DNA from 2 places in the Ruegeria sp. O5 genome. Region 2 is predicted to be linked to the other one. Evidence: riboswitches for the same ligand, from Rfam matches in the RefSeq annotation. Region 2 holds a riboswitch; the other holds the start of a gene.

Region 1 (5,126 bases), on a different contig from region 2:
GAAAACCCCCGGCATTTCATCGCATCAAGTATGCGTTCGGATCTTTCGATCGCGCGCACCAGCATCATGCCCACGAGATAGCCAAAACTACGATAGGTGTGCCAGTTTGTTGCCGGGCGAAAACCGCGTACCTTCATGGCCGCGCGCAGGCGCAGGTATTCTTCCCGCAGAACCTCGATATAGCGGATGGTGAACATCAGAAGGTGAACCAGCTTTTCGGGGCAGCGCAGGCGGTGCAGGGCGTGGCCAAGCGTGACCGGCTCCATCGTGCCGACCAGCACCATCAGGGACAGGATGACCGCGTTGGCCGTCAAGGCGATCTCGACCGCTTTCCAGAAACCCTGCCAGCTTGCGGGAAACCCCCAGAGCGTGAACATCGGGTCGCCGGGCATGGAGAATGGCAACAGCACCAGCATGAAAAGGATGAACCCATCCATCATGGCCATGCGTTTCAACGTTTTCCGCCAGGGCAGACGCGACGCGGCAAGAAGCGAAAGGGACACCGCCAAAGCCGCGCACAGCGCTGTCAGCGAGGACACCGCGACAGTCACCACCGCGAAGACAACCGCCATGACGATCCGCATCCTTGGATCAAGCGGGTTGATCGCGCCGCGCCGCTGCGCGCCCGCTTTGATCAGCGTGCTTTCCTGTTGCCCCAGAACGTGCGCCATCAGGCCGCCAGCTTGCGGCGTGCCGCAAAGTAAAAGCCCAGACCAAACAGACCGACGATATATCCGATCCCACCCAGAACAGTTTGCAGGTCATTTTGTTCGCGGTAAGCCGCTATTTCCCGACGCAGCGGGCGCAGCTCATCCCGCACGGCCCTGGCAATGACCTGTTGTTGTTCATCGCTGAGCACCGCCGCTGTCTGGGCAGGTGCGTTTGTCGGCGCGGTGTCGGGTTCCGCTTCAACGCCCATGATCCGGGCGACATCCGCAGCGGGCATGGTGACCTCGGCCACATGCCCGGCACCAAGGTTTGCAAAGAAAGTATGGGCCACCGGCGCGTTTGGCGTGTAGATAAAGAACCCGTCTGCATCTGTTACGATACGGCCCAGCTCGGCTCCGTCCGGGCCGTTGACGATGACCTCGGCCCCGCTTGCCATGTCACCATTGGAAAAGCCGATTTCGCCTTCGATGGCGTCACCGGATTCAAACACTCCGGCTATGACCTTATGCGCCAAGGCAGGTGCGGGTGCGCAGCACAGCGCCAGAATGATCGCCAGGTACCTCACGCGGCCGCTCCTTTGACAAACAGCTCGGGCTTGACCTTGCGCGCCAGCAAAACCGCGAACCCGGTCAGGATCGCCTCAATCGCCATGACAGGAATATGTGCAAAGAAAACAAGCTTGGCCGCTGGCAGGAATGCATCCCCGGACAAGGCCAGTGAAAACGCAACCATGCCGGTTGTAGCGGCGATGGCAAAGGCACCGCCGACCCCGCCCCATATCGCACCTTGCAGAGGTGAGCCATGGGCGATCAGGCGGCCAAAGATCAGCCCGGCCAAAACCGCGGGCAACGCGATGTTCAGGGTGTTGATCCCCAATACCGTCAACCCGCCAAAGCCAAAGAAGACGGCCTGCAGCAAAAGCCCGACGAACAGGGCCGGGAATGCGGCCCAGCCCAGCAAAAGCCCGGCCATTCCGTTGAGGATCAGATGCACTGACGAAGGGCCAATCGGCACATGGATCAGCGATGCCACGAAAAAGCTGGCAGACAGCACCCCCGCAGTGGGGATGCGATCAAGATCCAGCGACCTGAGGCCCATGGCAATTCCACCCGCAGCAGCGACGGCTCCGCCGATCACGACCGGGTTGGACAAGGCTCCGTCAACGATGTGCATCTACGGTTACTCCAAATCCCAGGCGCGGATCCAGATGACCGCGTCCTGGCTTAGTTCTTTGCCGTTGTGTTTGGTCACGGGACCGGCGCCGAGTGCGGCAAATCCCCAATATCCGGCTTTTGGAACGCCAAACGTGAAATACCCGTTATCATCCGAAGTTGCGACCAATGCACCACCCGGCATCGGCGAGACCGACGGGGCGGAAGCGGCCGCGCTTTCCATGTCCGGTTCTGCGGCCATGTACTCGATCTCGATCTCGGCACCCGCAACCGGTTGGCCTTCGGCCATAACCCGACCTGTAAACGTCGAACCCGCGATGATGTTGGTTGGTTTGTTGAGCGGGATGATCTCAACCGGCAGGCCCACCGGGTTCATCCAGTCGGTCGGCAGTTCATTGCGGTTCAGGAATGCCTTGGCGATCTGCTGGATATAGATATCCTCGGATTCCTCATAATAGGGCTGGGGAACAGTAACCAACACATAGTCGCCCGACCGTTTGACGGGAACATAACCCTTGAATGCCGCGCCTTCGTTTTCGCCGCCGGTGAAACGTACGGGTTCCAGGGTATCCAGCAGATCGGTTTTCTGACCGTTGTGGATCACGTAGAATTCCTGCGGCTTGTCCAGATCCATGACATGCCCGTTCGAGAACGGATGCCAAAAGATCAGCTTGACCGGAACATTCCCCGGTGCGTCGATCATGGTGTCAGCGGTGTATTCCAGCAGGAAATGCGCATTTGCCATCGCTGGAAGCGCCATCGCCACAGCGGCTGCGGAAAGCAGCTTGGTCATCAATAGTCGTCCTTGTCCCATCGCACCAACCCCGGTACGAGATGCGTTTTGACTGCGGGGACGTCCAAGCTAAGCTGCTTTTTCAAGCATCCTGCTCCGACGCACATCCCGTCGCCGATTAGGAGTGCCCTTGTCAAAGGCACATGTCCGGCAGGTATCCTGACTTGCGGGTCAAAGCGTTGGGCTGGCCTTCCCGGATTAACACCAGTGGCACTTCAGCCCTGCTCGCCGCTTACAGTTGCGGGTGCAGTTGCGGAATTGGGCCAAAGCCCGCACCGCATTCCCTATTGATTCCAGAGCACGCCCCGGAACCGGACATGCCGAGCGGCTTGCCAGACTTCTTCGGCATCCGTCAACGATCAATTGCGCTGGCTGTCAAAAAGTTTAGCGGGCGATGCCCTTTTTCCGACGGATCCGCTTTGGATGCAGGTCAGGGTTTTTCGGGAATGAACCTACCCTTCGAGCAGGTATCTTTCCGACAATGGCAAACTGGCCGCCCCCAATGAGCGGGCATCCGGGCCTGCCGTCCCCACCTGCACCAAGGGCCGTTCAAGCCCGGTCAGGTTCATGTCTGATAGCTTGACCTCGACCAATTCCACCAGCCGCGCCTTGATGCCTGTGGGCATCCAGCCATCAATCTTGACAGATTCGAAGTCGATCAGGCTGCAAGACGAGACGATGGCATGTGCGATCCCGTGCGCCGCCTGTTTCAACCAGTTCTCAAGGTGGGTTTCCGGTATGTCCCAATGCTGTGTCGTTTCCCAGATTGAGCCGGCTGTTTCGGCATTCCCACCAACTGCGCGCTCCAGCACATAAAGACTGGCGACATCTATCAATGGTTTTACTCCGCCTGCGTCGTCCGGCACAGGCAATGGACCAAGCGCACCGGCATTTCCCCGCCCCGAAAAGATGGAGCCGTTCAGAACCACTCCACCCCCGATGAAGAAGCCGACATAGAAATACAGGAAATCTCGTGGACCTTCCGCAGGGCCAAAGACCAGCTCGGCACCGCAGGCGGCCGTTGCGTCGTTCTGCAGGAATACCGGCAAGTCATAGCTTGCGGCCAGCGCGCCTTTCAGGTCCGCGTCACGCCACGGATCCATTTTCTCCTGCGGAACCTGCAATGTCTGCGCCCAGTCCCAAAGGTAGAACGGCATCGCAATCCCAAGACCCGCGATCCGGCTGCGCGCCTCGGGCGACAGTGACGCCATCACTTTGTCGAGGCTTTCTTTGGAAAAGCTCAATGTCGCCTCGGGTGTCGGAAAATCATAAGTCCGCCGCTCACGGTGCCTGACATTGCCAAGGAAATCCGTCAGCACCAATTCGGTACTGCGCCGCCCGACTTTGAGCCCAAAGAAATAAGCGCCATCCGGGTTCAGGCGCATGGGAACCGAGGGCTGTCCGACTTTTCCCCGGATCGGTTCGCCCCGCAGAAGCAGCCCATCGGTTTCCAACTGGCGCATGATGACCGAGACCGTCTGCGCCGACAGCCCGGTCATCCGCGCGATTTCAGATTTTGCGAGGGCCTGATGGCGCCGGACCAGTGACAGGACAAGCCGTTCATTTCGGGCCCGCATTCCACTTTGGTTGGTGCCGCGCATATCTGGCTCGCGTACGCCAGTGGTATTGTCCAAAGAGTTCATTGCAGACACGGCCATCCCCTTCATGACGACAATGTTGAAACCCTTCCTTTCTGTCAATAATAATTAAGAGTGATTTATTTATTGACTCGAAATTCGAATCTTGTGATGGTTTTCACGTTCGATCGGGCCGGTTTTCGCCCGATCAAACGTATGCCCGGACGGGCATTGGGAAAACTGGGAGGACTACCGATGAAACTTGCGAAACTTGCAGGCGCCACGGCGCTGGCGGTTACGGCCATGGCAAGCAGTGCAATGGCCGAAGGTGAAACCGTTTGCCTGATCACCAAGACGGATACCAACCCTTTCTTTGTTAAAATGAGAGAGGGTGCGACCGCCAAAGCCGAAGAGCTTGGCATGACGCTGAAGGCCTTTGCCGGCAAAGTCGACGGAGACCACGAAACTCAGGTTCAGGCCATTGAAACCTGCATTCTGGATGGCGCAAAGGGTATCCTGCTGACCGCGTCGGATACGTCGTCCATCGTTCCGGCGGTGCAGCAGGCCCGCGATGCCGGGCTGCTGGTGATTGCGCTGGACACCCCGCTTGAGCCTATCGACTCGGCCGACGCGACCTTTGCCACCGACAATTTCCTTGCGGGGCTTCTGATCGGACAATGGGCAAAAGCCACTCTGGGAGATGCGGCAAACGACGCCAAAATCGCCACGTTGGACCTTGCGGTCAGCCAGCCCACTGTGGACGTGCTTCGCAATCAGGGGTTCCTGCAGGGGTTCGGTGTTGATCTGGCCGATCCGAACGTGATCGGCGATGAAGACGACCCGCGTCTTGTTGGCAGCGATGTCACCGCTGGCAACGAAGAAGGCGGCCGCCGCGCGATGGAAAACCTGCTGGCC
Region 2 (5,126 bases):
TTTCCCAACGAGTTGCGTGCAATCCGGATCAGCGGCGCGCATTTGCTGGACTGGTTGGAGATGTCGGCCAGCGTATTCAACCAGTTAAAGCCCGGTTCCGAACCCGAGCTGATCAACCCTGAACGGGCCGGATACAATTTCGACATCGTGTTTGGACTGTCTTATCAGATCGATCCCACGCGGCCGCCTCGTTACGATGCGCAGGGGAAAATAATCCGCCCCGACCAAAAGCGGATCAGCGATCTGACATATGCAGGCCGTCCCGTACGACCGGAGCAGATGTTCGTTATGGCGCTGAACAATTACCGCGCCAGCGGAGGCGGGCATTTTCCGCATGCGACAACGTCTGATCTGATCAGCCTGCCACCGCTGAGCATCAAGGACCTTGTGCAGGATTACCTGGCGCAGCACCTTCCGCCCGATCCAATCGCCACGCAGCCCTACCCGTTCTCGCTGATGCCGCAACGGGGCGTGACAACAATTCTTCGTACAGGTCCGGGTGCCCTGAAATATCTGGATGAGTTGCACAGGTTCGATCCCGTGTCGCTGGGCTCGGATGGCAGGGGATTTGAACGCATTCGCCTGACGCTCTGATGGGTTGTCTTTTCCCGATGCCTTCCCTATATCCGGACTCGAGAGGTTGGCGCGGGCGAGCGCCTCGCCAACCTGGTCAGGTCCGGAAGGAAGCAGCCACAACGAGCCCCGCTTGGGTCGATGTCCAACCTCTCACTTCGTGAACCACAGCCGCAGGAGGGCTTTATGATTGTAGTGAAAACCCTTCGGGCAGACTGGTTCTGATTCACCGGAATCACCGGACTGCCTGAACACACGACCTGCGGATGCGCGATTGCCATCCGTTGGCATTGCTGTTTCTGAAAACAGGCAGATAAATGTCTTATACGCTTTCGGACCTGGGATGGTCCTCTCACTTTGCCGCGCAACACGCGGCTTTTCCTTCTGACACGCCCTTTCGTATCGCATCGGTTCATCGGGACCGTCTGATCGGGCTGAGCCCGAATGGTGAAATCCCTTTGCTGACACCGGATAATCCGACCGGTTCATATGCCGTCGGGGATTGGGTTCTTGCGGACGCCGAATACCGCGTGCGCCACCTTCTGGACCGGCGCAGCCTGCTGCAACGCAGAGCTGCCGGTACAGGTGCCGCAACCCAACTGATTGCCGCCAATGTCGATGTTTTGTTCATCGTCAGCTCGTGCAATGCGGACTTCAACCTTCCCCGACTGGAACGTTATCTGGCGCTGGCGCATCAGGCCGGATGTTATCCGGTCGTTGTCCTGACGAAAGCTGACCAGTCGGATGACCCCGGCAGTTTCTCGGGACAAGTGCAATCTCTGGACCCTTTTCTGTCGGTGCTGGCGGTCAATGCGCTGGACCCGGCAGATGTCGAAAAGGTTCTGGCATGGTGCCCCAAAGGCCAGACCGGCGCGCTGGTCGGGTCGTCGGGCGTGGGTAAAACGACGCTCAGTAACGCCATGACGGATCAAAACCTCGCCACGTCTGGAATTCGCGAAGACGACGCGCGGGGCAGACACACGACAACGGTGCGCGCGTTGCACAGGATGGGTAACGGTGGCTGGCTGATCGACACGCCGGGAATGCGCGCATTGCGTTTGCTGGACGCTCAGGACGGGATCGACAACGTGTTCTCGGACATCACGGAGCTTGGCCAAAGCTGTCGCTTTTCGGATTGTCAGCACGAGACCGAGCCCGGCTGTGCCGTGCAGAACGCAATCGGCGAAGGCGTACTTGACCCGACCCGGCTGGACCGTTGGCGCAAGCTGCGGCGCGAAGATCAGCGAAACTCGGAAACCGTTGCCCAATCGCGGGCGCGGGACAAGGCGTTCGGCAAGATGGTGCGCGGTGTCATGCAGGACAAGAAGCTTCGCAAACGGCCATAACCGCAAGGTGTTAGGAAAACCTGCGTCGCGTCTGATCAGGCGATCAGGCGCGGCCAGACCGCTGCATTGCGACGGGCAAATGCTCCGATATGGCCTATTTCCGGCAGTCCGAATTCGGCAGGCTTCAGAAGGTGGCGTCTGGCCTCGGGGCCGTACAGATCGGCAAGGCGCCAAACTGCCTCGGGCGGAGCCATCTGGTCATCTTCGAAGGTGAACAGATCCACAGGTGTTCCAGAACTGCCCCAATGCGCATCAGGCAAATTCTGCCCGATCTCGGGAACGTAGCTAAGAGGAGCTGTACACCATTTGCGCCATTGCCAGTAGACCGAGGCGGGCAGGTCCGAACCAAACCCGATTGCTTTGCCGGGCAGATACCCAAGCGCCCGTACCATCAACGGTGCATGGCCATACCAGAACAGCCCTGCCAACCCCCGATAGGGCCATGGGTGATCTTTCAAAGTCACCAGCCCCGAACACACACCGATCATGCGGTCGATCTGGTCGATATCCGGCTGCACTGGCCCCAGCATCGCACCGACCGAATGGCCGATGGTCCACTGCTGCGCCTTAGGAAACCGCCTGCGCATCTCGGCCCGCGCCGCAGGCATATCGATCAACGCCCAATCCGCCATAGTTGCAGTTGCGTCTTTCAGGCGGCCGACCAAAGAAAGCCCGTAGTCCCGATAGTCATAGGTCAGGCAAGCTATCCCCCGCTCGGTAGCAAGCCATCGTGCGAAGTGTTGATAATAGTCACGCGGCACACCCGTGGCACTGTTCAGCACGATAACCGTGTCCGGCTCACCCACTGGCCGGTACAGCCGCGCCGACAAGGTCACAGACCCGGACGGAAAGCGGAAATCTTCGATCAACACTGTCTGTTCCGTATCCAACATGATCCCCGGCTTTCGCTGAAAAAATCGGTTTGCCTGCCTTCGATGCCGACGACACTAAGCCGGAAGGTAAACCGCATCCAGCATGACCAAACGTCCGGCCTAAAGATCGGCTTGACTCGGAACGCGATCAGGCGCTAGCGGTTGTGTGATGGTTTCCGGCCCCCACAAGAGGTCGGGATGAAAAGGGAACACGGTGCGGTTTGTCTGGTCACACAGATATCAACCAAGTCCGCGACTGCCCCCGCAACTGTAAGCGGTAAGTAATGCCGAAATACCACTGGCCCACGGGCTGGGAAGGTCGGCAGAGCAATGACCCGCAAGTCAGGAGACCTGCCATCGGAACTGAAACCGAAACTCGGGCGGGGTGTCCGGGCAGGTCCTGACAGCGAGATGCTGTCCCACCTGCCCCAATATCCAGCCCACCACGCGCGGAGGGCGCAGGATGATCTGGAAGACAAAGTCACACGAATACAGCGCAACTGTGTGCCAGCGGACGGGCAATACCTGCCCGGCTTTGGCGCGACTGGCCCGCTCGATTTCCGAAGCCATGGCGCAGGCGGTTTCGGCCACCAGCGAAGATTTCGAATTTGAAGGCAACAGCGCGCTGTCACATTGCGCGGAAGGGTGCATGGCAACGATCCGAGCGCGATCCGACAGCGTTCGCGTTTTCTGCGGGGCGCACCCTGATACGGCAATTCGGGACCTTGATGCCTATGCCGATTTGATCTTCGGACCTACATTCAGCACGCTGCCCTCGGGCATTGTCGCGAACCCGCCTTGCGCCATGATCGAGGTTTCAACGATCCGGCCCCGGAAAACCGGCTACGCACCCCAGCAGCTGTCAGCTTGATCCCACTTCCACCTGTGCCGGGGTGATCCGGGACGCCCAGGCCAGCTGCGCATCGGTTTCGACAGCGCAGGGGCGCACGGCCCGCAGGCGGTCCAGTGCGTCGCTGGCGCGTTCACCGCATTCAACCATCAGTCGCAGAACAATCATCCCGGATCTGCCGCACCCCCCACGGCAATGCACAAGAACCCGGCCACCGCCCGACAGCGCATGTCGGGCCGTGGCGCTGACCTCTGGCCAGGCCTTCTGAACCGCCTGCGTCGGTGCTCCAAAATCTTCGATCGGCAGGTGAACCCACCGGCTGGCACGGCTTTGGATGTCGCTGCCAAAGTGCTGCGCGCCATCCTGAAGCATTTCAACATCCGTCGTCATTGAAATCACAAGGCCCGGTTTCCAAGCCGCAATCATATCCAGATCGCCGACGTAATCCCCGCCACGCCCGGGCATTGAAGTAAGGGCAAGCGTTCCGCCTCCGACCTGCAGAGCAAAAATGACCAGCTGCGACATGAAGTGCGTCCTCCCCCAAGATACTCTTTAAGAAATGAGTCATTAAATCCGCTGGACCAGTTTAGTTGGAAACCAGCCCGTTTCTGAAACAAAAAATCATCGCGCCCCACAGTGGACGCGGACTGCCGCCGCCACTACGCTGTGCCGAAGCACCGAATCCGAGCGAGAAGACATGACAGACACGCCCAGCCCCGCCTATCAGGTTCTCGCCCGCAAATACCGCCCGGAAACCTTTGCCGACCTGGTGGGTCAAGATGCTATGGTGCGCACCCTAAAAAACGCCTTCGAGGCCGACCGGATTGCGCAGGCCTTTATCATGACCGGCATTCGCGGAACGGGAAAAACCACCACGGCGCGGATCATCGCCAAAGGCATGAACTGCATCGGGCCGGATGGAACCGGAGGGCCGACAACCGAGCCTTGCGGTCAGTGCGAGCATTGCGTCGCAATCATGGAAGGTCGCCATGTCGATGTGATGGAAATGGATGCGGCCAGCCGTACCGGCGTCAACGATATCCGCGAGATCATCGACAGTGTCCGCTATCGCGCCGCCAGTGCACGCTACAAGATCTACATCATCGACGAGGTTCACATGCTCTCGACCAGCGCATTCAACGCGCTGCTCAAGACGCTCGAGGAACCGCCCGCACATGTGAAATTCATCTTCGCGACCACCGAGATTCGCAAAGTGCCGGTCACGGTTCTGTCGCGGTGTCAGCGCTTTGACCTGCGCCGGATCGAGCCCGAAGACATGATCGGCCTGCTGCGCAAGATCGCCGGGGCGGAGAGCGCGCAGATCGCCGACGATGCGCTGGCGTTGATCACCCGCGCCGCAGAAGGATCGGCCCGCGACGCGACCTCACTGCTGGATCAGGCAATCTCGCACGGAGCCGGTGAGACGACGGCGGATCAGGTCCGTGCGATGCTGGGTCTGGCCGATCGTGGACGGGTTCTGGACCT

The links. A riboswitch is a leader RNA that binds a small molecule or an ion and turns the genes downstream of it on or off. The one in region 2 is predicted to bind cobalamin.
Region 1: another riboswitch for cobalamin. It lies ahead of ACR0M3_RS18590 (DUF4198 domain-containing protein); the one in region 2 lies ahead of ACR0M3_RS16960 (hypothetical protein).

Annotation. Positions count from the first base shown of each region.
Region 1 covers NZ_JBQERN010000024.1:13,994-19,119, reverse strand. The annotation lists gene cbiQ (cobalt ECF transporter T component CbiQ) at 1-671, opposite strand, end outside; gene ACR0M3_RS18600 (cobalt ABC transporter permease) at 671-1,234, opposite strand; gene cbiM (cobalt transporter CbiM) at 1,231-1,842, opposite strand; gene ACR0M3_RS18590 (DUF4198 domain-containing protein) at 1,849-2,634, opposite strand; cobalamin riboswitch at 2,767-2,965, opposite strand; gene ACR0M3_RS18585 (ROK family transcriptional regulator) at 3,087-4,277, opposite strand; gene ACR0M3_RS18580 (substrate-binding domain-containing protein) at 4,467-5,126, shown strand, end outside.
Region 2 covers NZ_JBQERN010000018.1:8,892-14,017, reverse strand. The annotation lists gene ACR0M3_RS16980 (bifunctional 2',3'-cyclic-nucleotide 2'-phosphodiesterase/3'-nucleotidase) at 1-594, shown strand, start outside; RNA gene ffs (signal recognition particle sRNA small type) at 634-732, shown strand; gene rsgA (ribosome small subunit-dependent GTPase A) at 891-1,919, shown strand; gene ACR0M3_RS16965 (alpha/beta hydrolase family protein) at 1,955-2,812, opposite strand; cobalamin riboswitch at 2,946-3,164, shown strand; gene ACR0M3_RS16960 (hypothetical protein) at 3,255-3,662, shown strand; gene ACR0M3_RS16955 (protein-tyrosine phosphatase family protein) at 3,654-4,166, opposite strand; gene ACR0M3_RS16950 (DNA polymerase III subunit gamma/tau) at 4,339-5,126, shown strand, end outside.